DNA from 2 places in the Priestia sp. 179-F W1.4 NHS genome. Region 2 is predicted to be linked to the other one. Evidence: a T-box and tRNA genes for the amino acid it is inferred to sense, from the RefSeq annotation. Region 2 holds a T-box; the other holds one or more tRNA genes.
What was found. A T-box is a leader RNA that pairs with one kind of tRNA and senses whether it is charged. The one in region 2 lies ahead of leuS (leucine--tRNA ligase), so its partner is inferred to be a tRNA-Leu.
Positions count from the first base shown of each region.

Region 1: it has a tRNA-Leu gene. The T-box ahead of leuS (leucine--tRNA ligase) is inferred to sense a tRNA for this amino acid. The anticodon was not compared.

Region 1 is NZ_JBIQFF010000003.1:412,675-420,518, forward strand. Features, by position in the region: gene ACH0CI_RS17330 (phospholipase D-like domain-containing protein) at 275-1,669, shown strand; tRNA gene ACH0CI_RS17335 (tRNA-Trp) at 1,909-1,982, shown strand; tRNA gene ACH0CI_RS17340 (tRNA-Leu) at 2,009-2,090, shown strand; tRNA gene ACH0CI_RS17345 (tRNA-Gly) at 2,111-2,182, shown strand; gene ACH0CI_RS17350 (Na+/H+ antiporter NhaC family protein) at 2,399-3,799, shown strand; gene ACH0CI_RS17355 (GerAB/ArcD/ProY family transporter) at 3,998-5,098, opposite strand; gene ACH0CI_RS17360 (Ger(x)C family spore germination protein) at 5,119-6,342, opposite strand; gene ACH0CI_RS17365 (spore germination protein) at 6,332-7,844, opposite strand, start outside.
Region 2 is NZ_JBIQFF010000001.1:48,216-56,059, forward strand. Features, by position in the region: gene ACH0CI_RS00255 (GntP family permease) at 1-1,243, shown strand, start outside; T-box leader at 1,655-1,873, shown strand; gene leuS (leucine--tRNA ligase) at 1,938-4,352, shown strand; gene ACH0CI_RS00265 (rhodanese-like domain-containing protein) at 4,592-4,903, shown strand; gene ACH0CI_RS00270 (sporulation protein Cse60) at 5,118-5,297, shown strand; gene ACH0CI_RS00275 (BaiN/RdsA family NAD(P)/FAD-dependent oxidoreductase) at 5,302-6,573, opposite strand; gene ACH0CI_RS00280 (putative polysaccharide biosynthesis protein) at 6,784-7,844, shown strand, end outside.

The sequences.
Region 1 (7,844 bases), on a different contig from region 2:
AGGGTATAAATTGCAAAAGCAGAAGATAATGAACTTCTGCTTTTTTTTATTGGCAGAGTGAATGTAGGTTTCGTGTATATAATGGCTTCTAGCAGTTGTTTGGAGGGCAAGGCGAAGGCTTGCACGGAAATCAACAGTAGTGTAACAAATAATCCATCGTTCCATTCTTATTTTAAAAGGTATAGAAGTTAAAAAAGTAAGAATCCTAATAAAAACAGAACGATAAGAATGGAAAGGGATTGTGACAGGAAACATGCTAATAAATATACTAATAATGATTGTCGTATTGTACTTCATATATGTATTCGTAACTGCAGTGGTACTGTTTTATGTCCCTTTGCACAAGGGAAAAGACTTAAAAGTAATGAATACTGAGAATTTTTACGGAAAGAAAGAGTCCACAGACCGCGTTATGCTTTTGGAAAACGGTTATTTTTCAGGACTTGTTCGGATGCAGATGATTCAAGAAGCGAGGCATACAATTGATATTGCTTACTTTTCCATCGGCAAAGGTCGTTCGTCGGATTTACTTATGGGTGCTTTATTCGAAGCTGCGGACCGAGGTATACGTATTCGAGTGCTGTTAGACGGGATCTCTCATGGGTTAAAAGGCAAGAGAAAAAATGTTCTTTATGCTCTAGCTTTCCACAATAATATTGAATTAAAGTACTATGAGCCCTTTACTATTCTTAAACCTTGGACATGGCATAACCGTCTTCACGATAAAATAATAGTAGTCGATGGCCAATTAGGTATTAGTGGAGGACGAAATATTGGAGATAAATACTTGGCCAGTCAACCGGATGAAAATTTTGTCTATGACCGTGATGTGCTGATTTATAATACAAAGCAAGAAAGTAATAGTGTCATTCTTTCAATGGAGAAGTATGTAGAGAAATTATGGAACCACCCGTATACGCGCAAAGCTTTTCCAAAGCTCAAGAAAACTAAACAATTTCGTGGCCTTTCAGGAAAGAAATTGTTAATAGATCAATACGAAGAGGCCAAAAAAGCAAACGACCCCTTTGTCCATCCTTATATTGTATGGAGAGAATCAACGATGCCTACAAGAAAGGTTTCTTTTATTACAAACCCTATTCAAAGAATGAATAAAAGCCCTTTTATATGGAAAACGTTTATTAAGCTTTCCGAGCAAGCTGAAAAATCCATTGTCGTTCAAAGTCCTTATATTGTACCAACAAAAGAGATGGAACAGTATATAGATAAGTCAGTAAAATCTAAAGTGCAAAGAATTATTTTAACGAATTCTATTACGTCCACTCCGAATGCTATGGCTTTTTCTGCATACTTAGGAGTGAAAAATCGCGTCATAAAAGCGGCTTCAAAGCTTTATGAATATCAACAGCCTTATTCCGTTCACGGGAAATCCGTTGTTTACGACCAGCGTTTGAGTGCAGTTGGTTCTTTTAACTTAGATTCACGTTCTGTATTTTTAAATACTGAATCTATGGTTATGATAGATAGTGAAGAATTTGCAGCCGAGCTAACAGGGGCTATTGAAACTAAAATTTCTCACAGTACGCTTGTGGGAAATGAGGGGGAACCTGTGGATTTTAATACGGATTCTCAAAAAAACGTGCCTCCCGTAAAATCTGCACTCCTCCATATTCTTTCAGTCTTCACGCGATTTTGGAGACATTTTGTATAGTTCTGCACTTTTCCTAAAAAAGTGCTTTTGCAGAAAGCTTATAAAAATAAATGGTAGAGGATAAAAGGTGCTGCAACTGGCAGTGGGAAGTGTGAAAAGCTGTGATATGCCTCACAGTTTTTTTGAAGTCGCCAGTACTAGTCATGATTCATAAAAAGACCTATTGACGAAATTCCATATATGTTTTATTATAATATAGCGTCGTCAATAAACGAGGTTCTTTTGAAGAAATCATTTCTAGGGGCATAGTTTAAAGGTAGAACTACGGTCTCCAAAACCGTCAGTGTGGGTTCGATTCCTACTGCCCCTGCCATTTTGGAGTTATTTTTCAATTCACACGCGGGTGTGGCGGAATTGGCAGACGCGCTAGACTTAGGATCTAGTGTCTTATGACGTGGGGGTTCAAGTCCCTTCACCCGCATCTTTACTTTTATATATTGCGCGGAAGTAGTTCAGTGGTAGAACACCACCTTGCCAAGGTGGGGGTCGCGAGTTCGAACCTCGTCTTCCGCTTCTTTTCAAAAGCAGTTTGCATGTGCAAACTGCTTTTTTTGTTGTAGAAATAAAGATTTTTACTATGCTGTTTTTAATTAGAAATAGTTTATTCAATCAGTGCTGCTTATACGTATTATTTTCGTGAATATACACATATTATTGGGGTTACATTAAAAGCTAATGAACGATACGTGAAGACGTCTAATATGGTTTTTAAGATAGGGGGAGAGTCCTATGGAATCTAGTTGGTTTTCAATTATACCGTTTTTAATTGTTATTCCAATAGCTATTTTCACCAAACAAGTGCTACCAGGGTTGTTTTTAGGCTTATTAGTAGGCGCTTATTTGATTGATCATTCGATTGTCGGAGGTGTTGAAAAGTTACTTCACTACGTTGTACAAGCTCTTAGAAATAAAAGTAATATAGAAATCGTTGTCTTTTTATACGCGTTTTCAGGGCTTATCGGAATGATTAAGATGGCTGGAGGAGTTAAAGGTTTTGTGGAAACAGCTGCAGAAAGAATTGATACAAGAAAAAAAGCTCTTATTTTAACCTATGTTTCAACCATTGGAACATTCAGTGCTCCCACCTTTCGTTTTGTGACGATCGCGCCCATTATGAGAGCGCTGCTGAAAAAAGTGAAAATGACGACAGCAGAGCTAGGGTTTGTTATTGAAACAACTGCTACTCCTGTTATCGTCTTAATTCCCGTGGCAACGGCATTTGTAGGATATATGGTCTCAATCATTCAAATGGCAATTGATCATCAAGGCATAAAACAAGACGCTTATTCTTTGTTTATTCAAAGCATTCCTTATAATTTCTTTTCGATTGTGATTATTTTAGTAGGGATTTATTTCAGCTTTTTTCATCATTCAACGTCTACGGCTCCTATGAAGCTCGAGGAAGAAGACGAAAAAGATTGGCATGATTGTCATCCTTGCGTATCGAAGGATTTGCCTTCTAAGCCTTGGAATTTGTTAGTACCTTTACTTGTTGTGATTTCACTTACCTTACTTTTAACATGGTGGAGTGGACATCGTAAGAGTCACACCTTTTTTGAAGCATTTATTAAAGCAGACGTGTTAGAAGCGATGGTAGTAGCTTTAATTATGACTACGTTAATTACCCTCATTTTTTTCTTGTTTCAGCGCTTTACATTACAGAATTTGCTTAATGGTTTTATCACAGGAGGCAATGACTTGATGTCCGTTATTTTGTTGTTATCGGTAGTATGGGGATTATCCGCTGTGACAGAAGACTTAGGTTTTTCAAATTTCGTGACGGCACATTCTAAGTGGATTCCTCAAATGTTTGTCACTCCGTTCATGTTTATCTTTGGAGCCGCTATTTCTTACTTTATCGGATCTGCTTGGGGAACGTGGGGGATTTTAATGCCGCTTGGCGTATCGCTTGCAAGTTCTGCAGATCTTTCTTTGCCGTTAATTATCGGTGCGGTGTTTGCGAGCGGTTCCTTTGGAGCGTTTTCTTCACCTTTAAGCGACGATACGAATACCATCGCCAAAATATTAGATTTATCTGTTATTGAATATGCCAAGTATAAATTAAAGCCAGCTTTAATTGCAGCGGGAATAACAGTTGCTTTCTATCTTGTTGTATCTTTCTTATTTTGAATGAGAAAAATAGCCGTCTAGTATCAATTTTTCATTTTTTTTAATTTAAAGTATGCATACAGTCCTAATGACAGGCACACTAGCATGATACAAGTAAGCGGAAATAAGATGGTATTAACAAAATGATCATAAAACCATATATACACGCACATCACCTCAATAATTTTAACGCCATTTTTTCTATTTAGTAGAGATACACTATCTGTGCTGCTTCTTCCTATTCTTCAAAAAGGCGATAATCAGAAGCAGTAGGGGTATGATAGAAAATAGCGGCATATGCAAAAGAAATCTCGCTACGTGCAATCCTTCGTAAAGGTGTTCTTGAAAATTACTAGCGATTGTAATCGACAAAAACAACACAATGATGCCTAAAGGATACGCTAGACGGGAAGGAGATTTAATTTTAAATAAAGTAGCTGTACCTATTATAGAAGCATAAAACAAGATGCTAACTTTGAAATAAATCCCAATCACCATAGCGAACATAAAAAATACATCTAGACGCTCTAAAAAATCAGCTACTTGGATCGTTTGGACAGTACTAAGAAGAGGGAACTGTGATCTTGTCGTCAGATCAACTCCAAGCACGCTAATGTTAATGATCATCGTAATAATTAGATTAATTCCGCTTAATCCCGTTGCGCATAGCATGGTCACACTTGCTTTTTTGGGATTGCTTAAGTAAGGAAGAAGCATAGTAAATACAATAGCTTCCGTGAAAGGAAAATACAGCGTTTCGGTCAAAGCAACTTTGGCAACAGGAAGTATTCCTTCTTTTAATACCGGCTGCAAGTTCTTAAAATCAATTAATCCTGAGCTAATAATTAAGATGAAGCCTGCAATAGCTAGAAAATACATAAAAATAAACAGAAGCTCTCCTGATCTCGCTATCGCTTCAATTCCTTTTCGGGTTATATAGATAATGACCAGCATCAATAAGGCATTGGCAATAAATAAAGGCGTATCGGGATAAGCAAAAGTAAGAAGCATTTCTCCGAAATCTCTTAGAACTCGTGATGCATCGTATAAAAAATAGACAATATATACGAATGCAAGAAGTGTTCCCAGTGCCTTACCTAAAATTTTCTGCATGTATTCTGTAGGGAGGAGGTCCGGATAGTAGGAATAGAGCTTATGATAGACTAAGAAGAAAAAAAAGCTGCACAGCATTCCAATTAAAATAGCTAGCCATGCATCTTGCTTCGCTCTCATTGCAAGAGGAACTAATAAAGCACTTCCCAGCTCGAATAAAACCATGAGAATAAATAACTGAGTGGCGCTGATTTTTGCTTTTTCCATATAGCCAGAACCTCCTTACCTCATTGTTGTTTTTCTTTTACGCTAGAGAGAAACGATTTATTGCGCAGACCTGTTCGGCGAATGTAAGCTTCTACTGTAACGTCTACATCTAATTTTGGAAAATAAACGTCATCCCATTCTGATTTGAGTTTTTCCCACTGATTAGGCCGCGTGCGTGCTAGTGCTTCTCCAAATCCAAAGATGTCAACTTTGTCTGTCTGAGCTTGTTTAATAGCTGTTTGTAATTCTTTTTTTATTTCTTCACCTGCAGCTTTTTCCATTTTTTTGATTACAGCAGGTTGACGTGTATCAACAGGGACCTCCACTTCTCCAAGATCGCCTTCTACGCGAGTGTGAACGGACGCATAAGGTTTTCCTTTTACCATTTTTACAGATACATCCGTTTTTTGACGAACTGTTTGATAAGCAAGCGCTTCTTTTTTTCCTTTCCAGTCTACATTAATGTCGGTTCCTTGTATTTTATCAAGAATCCAAACGCTGCCTCTGGCTGGACTATTGTACAACCAGTCGATTAACTTTCCATTTTTAAAAACAGCAATGCCAGAAGCACGAAGGGTAGCTTCTGGTGCGCTTTGCTGGAGGTTATCTAATTTTTCTGCTTGTTTAGGATTTCCAACTAAACGAAAACCCGAGACTAGTGCTTCTCCTCCAGGAGATTCGAGAGATCTCATCACTTCTTGAAAGGAAACCTTTAGATTTTCTCCCCATTTTCTTTGAGTGAACTCCAGCGTTTTCATAATTTTGTTTGCTGGAATTTTATCGACAGGCGTTAGTGCTTTTACCAAATCAGCAGCACTTGACTGGTTGGCGATTACTAAGGAAGTCGTAATTCGAAACTCAGGATCGCGATCAATAGAATCAATAAGAATGTTAATTCCTTCTTCACGCGCTAATTTTTCTCCGATCACGACTAAGTTGGTATGGGCATAATAAAGTCTTCGGGAAATTCTAGCTGAAGCGCGTCTGCTTGCTTCAACTAAATTATCACCGGAAGCAGCATAGATCGTAACAGGCGGATTTTGGGTACCGCCGCCCCCTTGTAAGCCAGCTACGTTTCCCGGGTTAATAATTTGAAAGGTAAGCTCATACCGTCCGTTTTTCGTTTTATCAATGCCCATTGCCGATACAAATGCAAGGTCTGTTAATTCTTTTTTACTCCAGCAGCTCGTAAGCAATACCATCATTATGGTCATTACCAGTAAAAATAAACTTTTACGTTTCATTTTGATCACCTTTTTCAAGTTCCTGGTTAATCATACCTCTTGAAGAAGGAGGCTCAGGCTTTTGATGTTTGCTTTGACGAACTTTGTTATCACTAATTAATTTAGGTCTTCTTCTCATCGTCCACCAAGGTAACCGCAGCAATGTATCTTCATTGCTTGCAGGAATAAAGGGTGCTAATGGGGTCATGTAAGGAACACCAAATGAACGTAAGCTGCATAGGTGTCCAACCCCCATTAAAAGAATAAGGATAATGCCATAGAAGCCGAATGTAGCCGCTCCCAGTATGAATAAAAAACGAATTAAACGCGCTGAAATAGCCATATCGAAAGACGGTGTGGCAAAGCTAGCAATGGCTGTAATCGATACAATAATAACCATAGCTGGTGAGACGATTCCCGCTTGAACTGCTGCTTGCCCAATAACAAGGGCTCCGACGATCGATACAGCAGAGCCGATAGCTTTTGGTAAACGAATCCCTGCTTCACGCAAAATTTCAAAGGTGACTTCCATAAAAAAAGCTTCCACGAACGCGGGAAATGGAACCGATTCTCGCTGTGCTGCAAGAGCTACAATAAGCGTTGTAGGTACCATCTCTTGATGAAATGTTGTAACCGCTACATATGTAGCAGGCGCGATAAGTGAAATCATAAACATAAACACCCGCAAAAGACGAATGGACGTCGCAATATCAAAGCGTGCGTAGTAATCTTCAGCCGATTGGAAAAATTGAATGAACAACGCTGGAGCAATAAGGACAAAAGGAGTTCCGTCCACAAAAATAGCAATTCTTCCTTCCAAAAGGTTACCTGCCACGACATCGGGTCTTTCTGTATTATAGATAGTTGGAAAAGGAGTGACCGTTTGATCTTCAATCAGCTGCTCAACATAACCTGATTCCAAAATACTATCAATATCAATGTTTTTTAATCGCTTTCGAATTTCTTTCACAACTTTATCGTTTGCGATGCCATGAATATACATAAGAGTGACATTCGTTTTAGTTACTCGACCAATCTTCATCGACTCTAGCCATAAGTCGGGTGTTTTAATAATTCGGCGCACCATGGCTAAGTTTGTGCCAATAGACTCAGTAAAGGCACCTTTTGGTCCCCGCACTACCATTTGGGTAGTAGATTCTGAAATGGCACGCTTTTCACCGCCTTGTGTACTCACGCTGAGTACGCGGTTTATGCCATCGACAATAAGAAGGCTGTCTCCTGACATCAAAGAAGACAGTAAATCATCCCAGTTTTCTGCAAATGATACGTTGCCGATTGTTACGATGTCTTCGGAAATTAACTCTAATGCATTTTTATCGTTTAGTTCGTTTTTTTCATTATCTTTCATAAGAGACTGCAGTAAGTAATCTTGAATAGCCTGATTATCTACAATCCCTTCTATGTAGACGATAGCAGCAGCTAAGCTGTTATTGACACCTAGTTTAAAATGACGAATCACAATATCTGAGCTGTTTCCAGTTTTCTCTTTAATGAGGGTAAGG
Region 2 (7,844 bases):
AGGTCCGCTTAGTGCTTTAGTTGTTGCGTTAACAAGCGGAATGCCTTTATTTCCACAGCTGGTGAAAGAAGGAGAAGCAAATTTTGTTGGGAATTATATGTCTGGTTTCACAGGGTTTATTGCTTCTTGGTATTTAATGTTTCTATTGGGCGCCGTTTTTGGAAAAGTGATGGAAGACAGCGGGGCCGCTGATAGTGTTTCTCGCTGGATTGTCAGTAAGCTAGGAATGAAAAGAGCAGTGTTGGCGATTGTACTTGCCTGTGCGGTCTTAACATATGGAGGAGTCAGTCTGTTTGTAGTAGCATTCTCTGTCTATCCAATGGCTTTAAGCTTATTCAAACAAGCTGATTTGCCGAGGCGGTTTATCCCTGCTGCTTTAGCATTCGGTTCCGTTACGTTTACGATGACCTCGGCTGGATCGCCTGAAATCCAAAACTGGATTCCAATTGAATATTTAAAGACTAGTCCGTATGCAGGATGGGAAGTCAGTTTAGTTGTAGCGGTAGTGATGGCTGTATTCGGCTACTGGTGGTTAAAGCGCTTGATTTCAAAAGCAGTTAAAAATGGAGAGCGTTTTATATCACGCGAGAAAGATCCAGCAGTAACGGAAAATCAGTCTCTTCCTAATCCGTTATTAAGTTTGCTTCCGCTTGTGGTCGTGCTCATTATTTCTTTTGCACTTCATAAGCCGCTTCAGCAATCTGCGTTGATTGTCGCACTTTTAAGCGGTATCATTGTCACATACATTGTGAACCAAAAACACTTTAAAGGATTTTGGAATGCAGCATCAGAAGGGACGCTTGGAGCGTTAATTGCAATTGGGAATACAGCTGCTGTCGTAGGTTTTGGAGGGGTTGCTAAGGCTGTTCCCGCGTTTGGAGTGGCTGTAGATGCCATGACGCATATTCCAGGCAGTCCGTTGATAGGGGGAGCTATTGCGGTGAGTGTTATCGCGGGGATGACAGGTTCGGCTTCAGGAGGTCAGGCGATTGCTTTGCCAATTTTAGCCCCTCACTATCTAGATGCTGGTGTAAATCCAGAAGCTCTCCATCGTGTAGTAGCTATATCTTCTGGCGTATTAGATTCCTTGCCTCATAATGGTTATGTCGTCACCACAATTAATTCTATTTGCGGAGAAACTCATAAAGATGCGTATGGATCAGTTGCAGCGATGACGGTAATTGTTCCGCTTGTTGGTCTCGTACTTGCGATTATCCTGTTTTCTTTTGGATTTGGTATTTAATAATAGCTGTTAAAGAAAGTAGAGGCGGGGACAAAAGTATTTTAGCTGAAGGAAGATCCGAACGATAAATCGTTCGGATCTTTTCATTATTATGGTGAACTCGGCTTTTATGTGTTTAGTTGCTTTAAGCTGTTGATTGGAGCGCAAGATGAAGCCTTGCACGGAAATGAACAGTTTTGTAGCAAGGAGTCCAGATATCCTATTTATTCAGCTTTAGATAGGATTAACTTAATTATGTCTAAATCTCTTTGTTTGGCGTTGTATGTATGTTTTTGGGAGAAGTTGTTCATATATAAGAATGAAAGAGGGGATTTAGCAACAAAGCAGTGAGGCAGTGTAGAAACTTTTACAAAATCCGTTGAACAACTTGCAGTTTGCGAACATATTATTTACAATACAAGGTAGTATGATGTAAAAACTATGATAAGGAATAGTAGTGAACGAAGCGAGCTAAGAGAGCTGACGGGTGGTGCGAGTCAGCAAACGGGCGTTCATGAACTCACCTTGGAGTTGTAAATGTGAAGTAAAGTAACATTTACCGTCTATCCGCGTTAAGGAAAATGAGTGAGTACATAATTGTGCTAATTTGGGTGGTACCGCGGGAAGTTTATTCAACCTCTCGTCCCTTTGTTTGAGGGATGAGGGGTTTTTTAGTTTAATTAAATACAGCTGGAGCGTACAAGGAGGATTATGTATGGCTTTTAATCATGAAAAGATAGAACAAAAATGGCAAAAAGTTTGGGAAGAAAATAAAACATTTAGAACAACAGAAGATGAAGGAAAGCGTAAGTTTTACGCATTAGATATGTTCCCTTATCCATCTGGGGCGGGTTTACACGTTGGGCATCCAGAAGGTTATACAGCAACGGACATTTTATCTCGTATGAAGCGTATGCAAGGATACAATGTACTTCATCCAATGGGATGGGATGCATTCGGACTACCTGCTGAGCAGTATGCATTAGATACAGGAAACGATCCGGCTGAGTTCACTGAACTTAACATTAATAATTTCCGTCGTCAAATCAAATCGTTAGGTTTCTCTTACGATTGGGAGCGTGAAATTAATACAACTGATCCTAACTACTACAAATGGACGCAGTGGATTTTCTTACAGCTATATAAAAAAGGCTTAGCTTATGTGGATGAAGTAGCTGTTAACTGGTGTCCTGCGTTGGGAACAGTACTTGCAAACGAAGAAGTTATAGATGGCAAAAGTGAGCGCGGTGGGCATCCGGTTGAGCGTCGTCCAATGAAGCAGTGGATGCTTAAAATCACAGCTTATGCAGATCGTTTACTAGAAGATTTAGATGATCTTGATTGGCCAGAAAGTATTAAAGAAATGCAGCGAAACTGGATTGGCCGCTCTGAAGGAGCTCACGTTCACTTCACAATTGATGGATATGACGAAACATTTACTGTGTTCACAACGCGTCCTGATACGCTGTTTGGGGCAACGTATGCCGTTTTAGCACCTGAACATCCGTTTGTGGATAAAATTACGACAGCCGAACAAAAAGAAGCGGTAGAAGCGTATTTAGATCAAATTAAAAGCAAAAGCGATTTAGAGCGTACAGACTTAGCTAAAGACAAAACGGGCGTATTCACAGGTGCTTATGCAATTAACCCTGTAAACGGTGAGAGAATGCCAATTTGGATTGCTGACTATGTTCTAATGAGCTATGGTACAGGTGCAATTATGGCTGTTCCTGCTCATGATGAGCGTGATTATGAGTTTGCTGTTAAATTTGAACTGCCGATTAAAGAAGTAGTAGCGGGTGGAGACGTTTCAAAAGAAGCTTATACAGGCGACGGCGAGCACGTTAATTCAGACTTCTTAAATGGTCTAGACAAAGAAGAAGCAATTTCAAATATGATTCAGTGGCTTCAAGCAAATGAAAAAGGTGAAAAACAAGTAACATACCGTCTGCGTGACTGGTTATTCAGCCGTCAGCGCTACTGGGGTGAACCGATTCCTGTTATTCACTGGGAAGATGGCACAACAACTGCAGTTCCTGAAGATCAGCTTCCGCTTGTTTTACCAAAAACAACTGAAATCAAGCCGTCAGGTACAGGTGAATCTCCATTAGCAAACATTGATGACTGGGTGAACGTTGTAGATCCGGAAACGGGCAAAAAAGGGCGCCGCGAAACAAATACAATGCCTCAATGGGCAGGCAGCTGCTGGTATTACTTACGCTACATTGATCCAACGAACAGCGAAGCATTAGCAGATGCAGACAAATTAAAAGAATGGTTGCCGGTTGATATTTATATCGGTGGAGCTGAACACGCTGTTCTTCATCTATTGTATGCTCGTTTCTGGCATAAATTTTTATATGATATCGGCGTAGTTCCAACAAAAGAGCCGTTCCAAAAACTGTTTAACCAAGGTATGATTCTTGGAGAAAACAATGAAAAAATGAGTAAGTCAAAAGGTAACGTTGTAAACCCAGACGAAATCGTAGAAAGCCACGGTGCAGATACGCTTCGCCTTTACGAAATGTTTATGGGACCGTTAGATGCATCCATTGCTTGGTCAACAAAAGGGCTTGATGGTGCACGCCGTTTCTTAGATCGTGTATGGCGTTTACTTATCGAGGATAATGGTGAATTAAGCAGCAAGGTTCAAGAAAGCAATGATACTACACTTGAACGCGTATATCACCAAACGGTGAAAAAAGTAACGGAAGATTACGAAGGTCTTCGTTTTAATACAGGTATCTCTCAACTTATGGTATTCATCAACGACGCATACAAAGTTGATGTGCTGCCAAAGCAATACGTAGAAGGATTTGTGAAGCTATTAGCACCAATTTGTCCTCATACAACTGAGGAATTATGGAGCAAACTAGGCCACGAAGATACGATTTCATATGAAGCTTGGCCTGCGTTTGATGAAGCGAAACTTGTAGATGATGAAGTGGAAATTGTCGTTCAAATTAACGGTAAAGTACGTGCAAAATTAAACGTACCTGCTGAGGCATCTCGTGAAGAGCTTCAAGATATTGCAATGGCTAATGAAGATGTTCAAGAGTTCATTGAAGGTAAGACAGTACGCAAAGTGATTGCTGTGCCTGGTAAATTAGTAAACATCGTAGCTAATTAAGTATTGATGTAGAACAGCCCCCCTGACTAAAGAGCAGTCAGGGGGGCTGTTTTAGACCTAAGCGTCTGATGTCCCCCTTTCGGGGGTGACATCAGGCCCTTAGTTAAACCTTTAACTACGATTGGAAAAGCTTAGGTAGGCTGCTGCTTAAGCTTTTCTTATTTAGTGGCATAAAGGTATTTGAATTTGCTACAATAGCGATAGCAAGCTGAATGAAAGAATAGAGAGGAATGACGAAGATGGAAGAAGTAAAAGTGATTACGCCTGAAGAGCTTCAAAAACGCGTTGAAAATGGAGAAGAGCTTCATTTAGTTGATGTTCGCGAAGATGAGGAAGTAGCAGAAGGAATGATTCCAACTGCTAAACACATTCGTATGAATGATATTCCAACTAATGTGGATTATTTCGATAAAGAAAAAGAATATATTTTCATTTGCCGTTCTGGACGCCGCAGTGAAAACGTATGTTACTACCTTCAAGAACAAGGTTATAAAGTAACAAATATGGTTGGCGGTATGTTAGAGTGGGAAGGAAAAACGGTTAATAAATAAGAAAAAGCGCCTTTGACAGGCGCTTTTTTCTTTTGGAATGAAACTTCTACCATTCGACTAAAATGATAGTAGCAAAACAAATGATGACTAAATCTATAAAAGTCTTCATAAAAATAGAGGTAGGAAGAAGTTAAAAATCAGTACGAAAGCCATCATTGAGAGAAGCAGTCCATTCTGATTGAAACAAATTTGATAGGACAAGGTGGTAGAAGCTATGATACAGGTGAAAATGTTTGATAAAGAGCATGAAAAAGATTTAGAGTTTGCGGTGAACCGATTTTTACGCAAATTAGAAGATGAAGACGTCGTGGATATTAAGTACCAAGTCACAGTGGATGTTGATCGTGATGAGCAGGTGTACTGTTTTTCAGCCATGGTTATGTATAAAGCCTAGCATATTATGCTAGGCTTGTTGCAAATTCTCCTGCATTACTGCCAGCCAAACGGCCTGTTACAAGGGCAGAAGTAATATTGTATCCTCCAGTATATCCGTGGATATCAAGAATTTCCCCGCAGAAGTAAAGTCCTTGCATAAATTTAGAAGACATTTCTTTTGGGTGAATTTCTTTAACGGATACTCCGCCTCCTGTGACGAAGGCTTTCTCTAAAGAAAGTGTGCCGTTTACAGCAAATTCAAATCGTTTGCACATTCTCGAGAATTCTCTCAGTTTTTCATGCTGAAGCTGTCCCGCTAGCGCTTGGCTATCAATGTCTGCTTGCTCGAGTAAAAATAATAGATAGCGTTCAGATACAAAACCTTTTAAAACATTTTTAATCACTTTTTTCGGCTCTTCTTTTGTTGTTTTGACTAATTGTTGAAAAATCTCTTCTTCGTTTTGGCTAGGAAATAAATCAAGAGACATTTGAACAGTGTTGCTTTTTTGTTTCTTTAACTCTTTAACAACATATTGGCTGCAACGAAGAGCGGCAGGGCCAGAGATGCCAAAGTGAGTGAAAATCATATCCATCTGATGAGTGATGACAGGTTTGCCTTTTTTATTAAGTACGCTTAGTCCTACGTTGCGAAGCGATAGACCTTGAAGCGTTTTTGTTTTAATAAAGTGTTCGCTAGATGTAATAGGAACTTCTGTTGGGTAAAGTTCAGTAATTTTATGACCTGCATCTTTTGCCCATTGATAACCGTCTCCTGTCGAACCCGTATGAGGCACTGATTTTCCGCCTACTGCAATCACAACGCTTTTCGTTTGGATTGCTTCTCCGTTTTGAAGCACAACTTCTTTCACGGTGTTGTTTTCATAGTTTACGCGTTTAACGGCTGTGTTTGTGCGAATTGTTACACGAAGACGGTGAAGTTCACTAATTAATGCATCAACAACAGATTGTGCTTTATTGCTAACCGGAAACATACGCCCGTGATCTTCTTCTTTTAATTTAATTCCAAGGCCTTCAAAATAGGAGATGATATCTTCGTTATTAAAAACAGAAAACGCACTGTATAAAAAGCGTCCGTTTCCTGGAATGTGTTTAATAAGTTCATCAATCGGAAGGCGGTTTGTTACATTACAGCGGCCCCCTCCAGAAATGGCAAGCTTTCGTCCAAGTTTATTGCCTTTATCAATTAATAATACGTTTGCACCTGACTCACCAGCTGCAATCGATGCCATCAAACCAGAAGGTCCTCCTCCGATTACGACTACATCATATATCATACTTTCACCAACCTGTCTATTCTTAAAAAATTTTAGTTTGTTCACTGACAAATCTCTCAACATTGGATAAAATGGGCTATAGTCTTTGTTTTTTAGCTTGTTGACGAGTGTGAGTGAGTATAAGACCTTTCTTAGTGTATACTCTCACTTGCTTCTTTTCAATTCTATCATTATTATCAGTATGTAACATTAAGTATCGGAGGCAAACGTATGTCTGATTCAAAATTGTTAAGAGGGACCTTTGTGCTAACGCTTGGCACTTATGTATCCCGAATTCTGGGAATGATTTATTTATTTCCATTTGCGATCCTTGTTGGAACCGTAGGGGGAGCACTGTTTGGTTATGGATATAACCAATATGCTATTTATTTAAGTATTGCTACAGCCGGTATGCCAATGGCCGTATCGAAATTTGTATCAAAATATAATGCACTCGGTGATTATTATACGAGTAGAAGAATGTATCGGGCCGGCATGAAATTAATGCTTGTCACAGGAATACTTGCATTTTTACTTTTATATTCGTTAGCGCCTGTTATGTCTAGAATTACACTTGGAGGTTCTGATTTAAATAACTCCTTAGAAGATGTAGTAATGGTTATGCGAATGGTTAGTGTTGCGTTAATTGTAGTACCGATGATGAGTTTAATGCGAGGATTTTTCCAAGGTCACCAGTCTATGGGACCCACAGCTGTTTCACAAGTAGTTGAACAACTTGTGCGGGTTGTCTTTTTATTAGCATCCACTTATATCGTCATCAAAGTTGTACATGGGAGTCTTGCGCTAGCCGTTGGATTTGCTACAATGGGTGCTTTTGTAGGAGCTCTTGCTGGACTTGCCGTATTAATTTGGTACTGGAAAAAACGAAAGCCTCATCTCGATAAAATGGTGAACGAGCAGACGGTAACGCCTACGCGTATTTCTACCGTATCCATTTTTAAAGAGCTGCTTACGTATTCATTGCCCTATGTATTTGTCAGCTTAGCTATTCCGCTTTATCAGTATGTGGATCAATTCACATTTAACCGTGCGATGGTAGCGGCTGGACAAAAAGAAATAGCGGAGTCCATGAACGGAATTGTTCAGTCTTATGTTCCAAAGCTTGTGATGATTCCTGTTTCATTAGCTACTGCATTCGGTTTGACTCTTGTACCAACGATTACACGTTCATTTGTGAATAAAGATTATAATGTATTGCAAAAGCAAATTGATCAAACATATCAAACGATTATGTTTCTTGTGCTGCCAGCATCTGTAGGGTTAATGGCTTT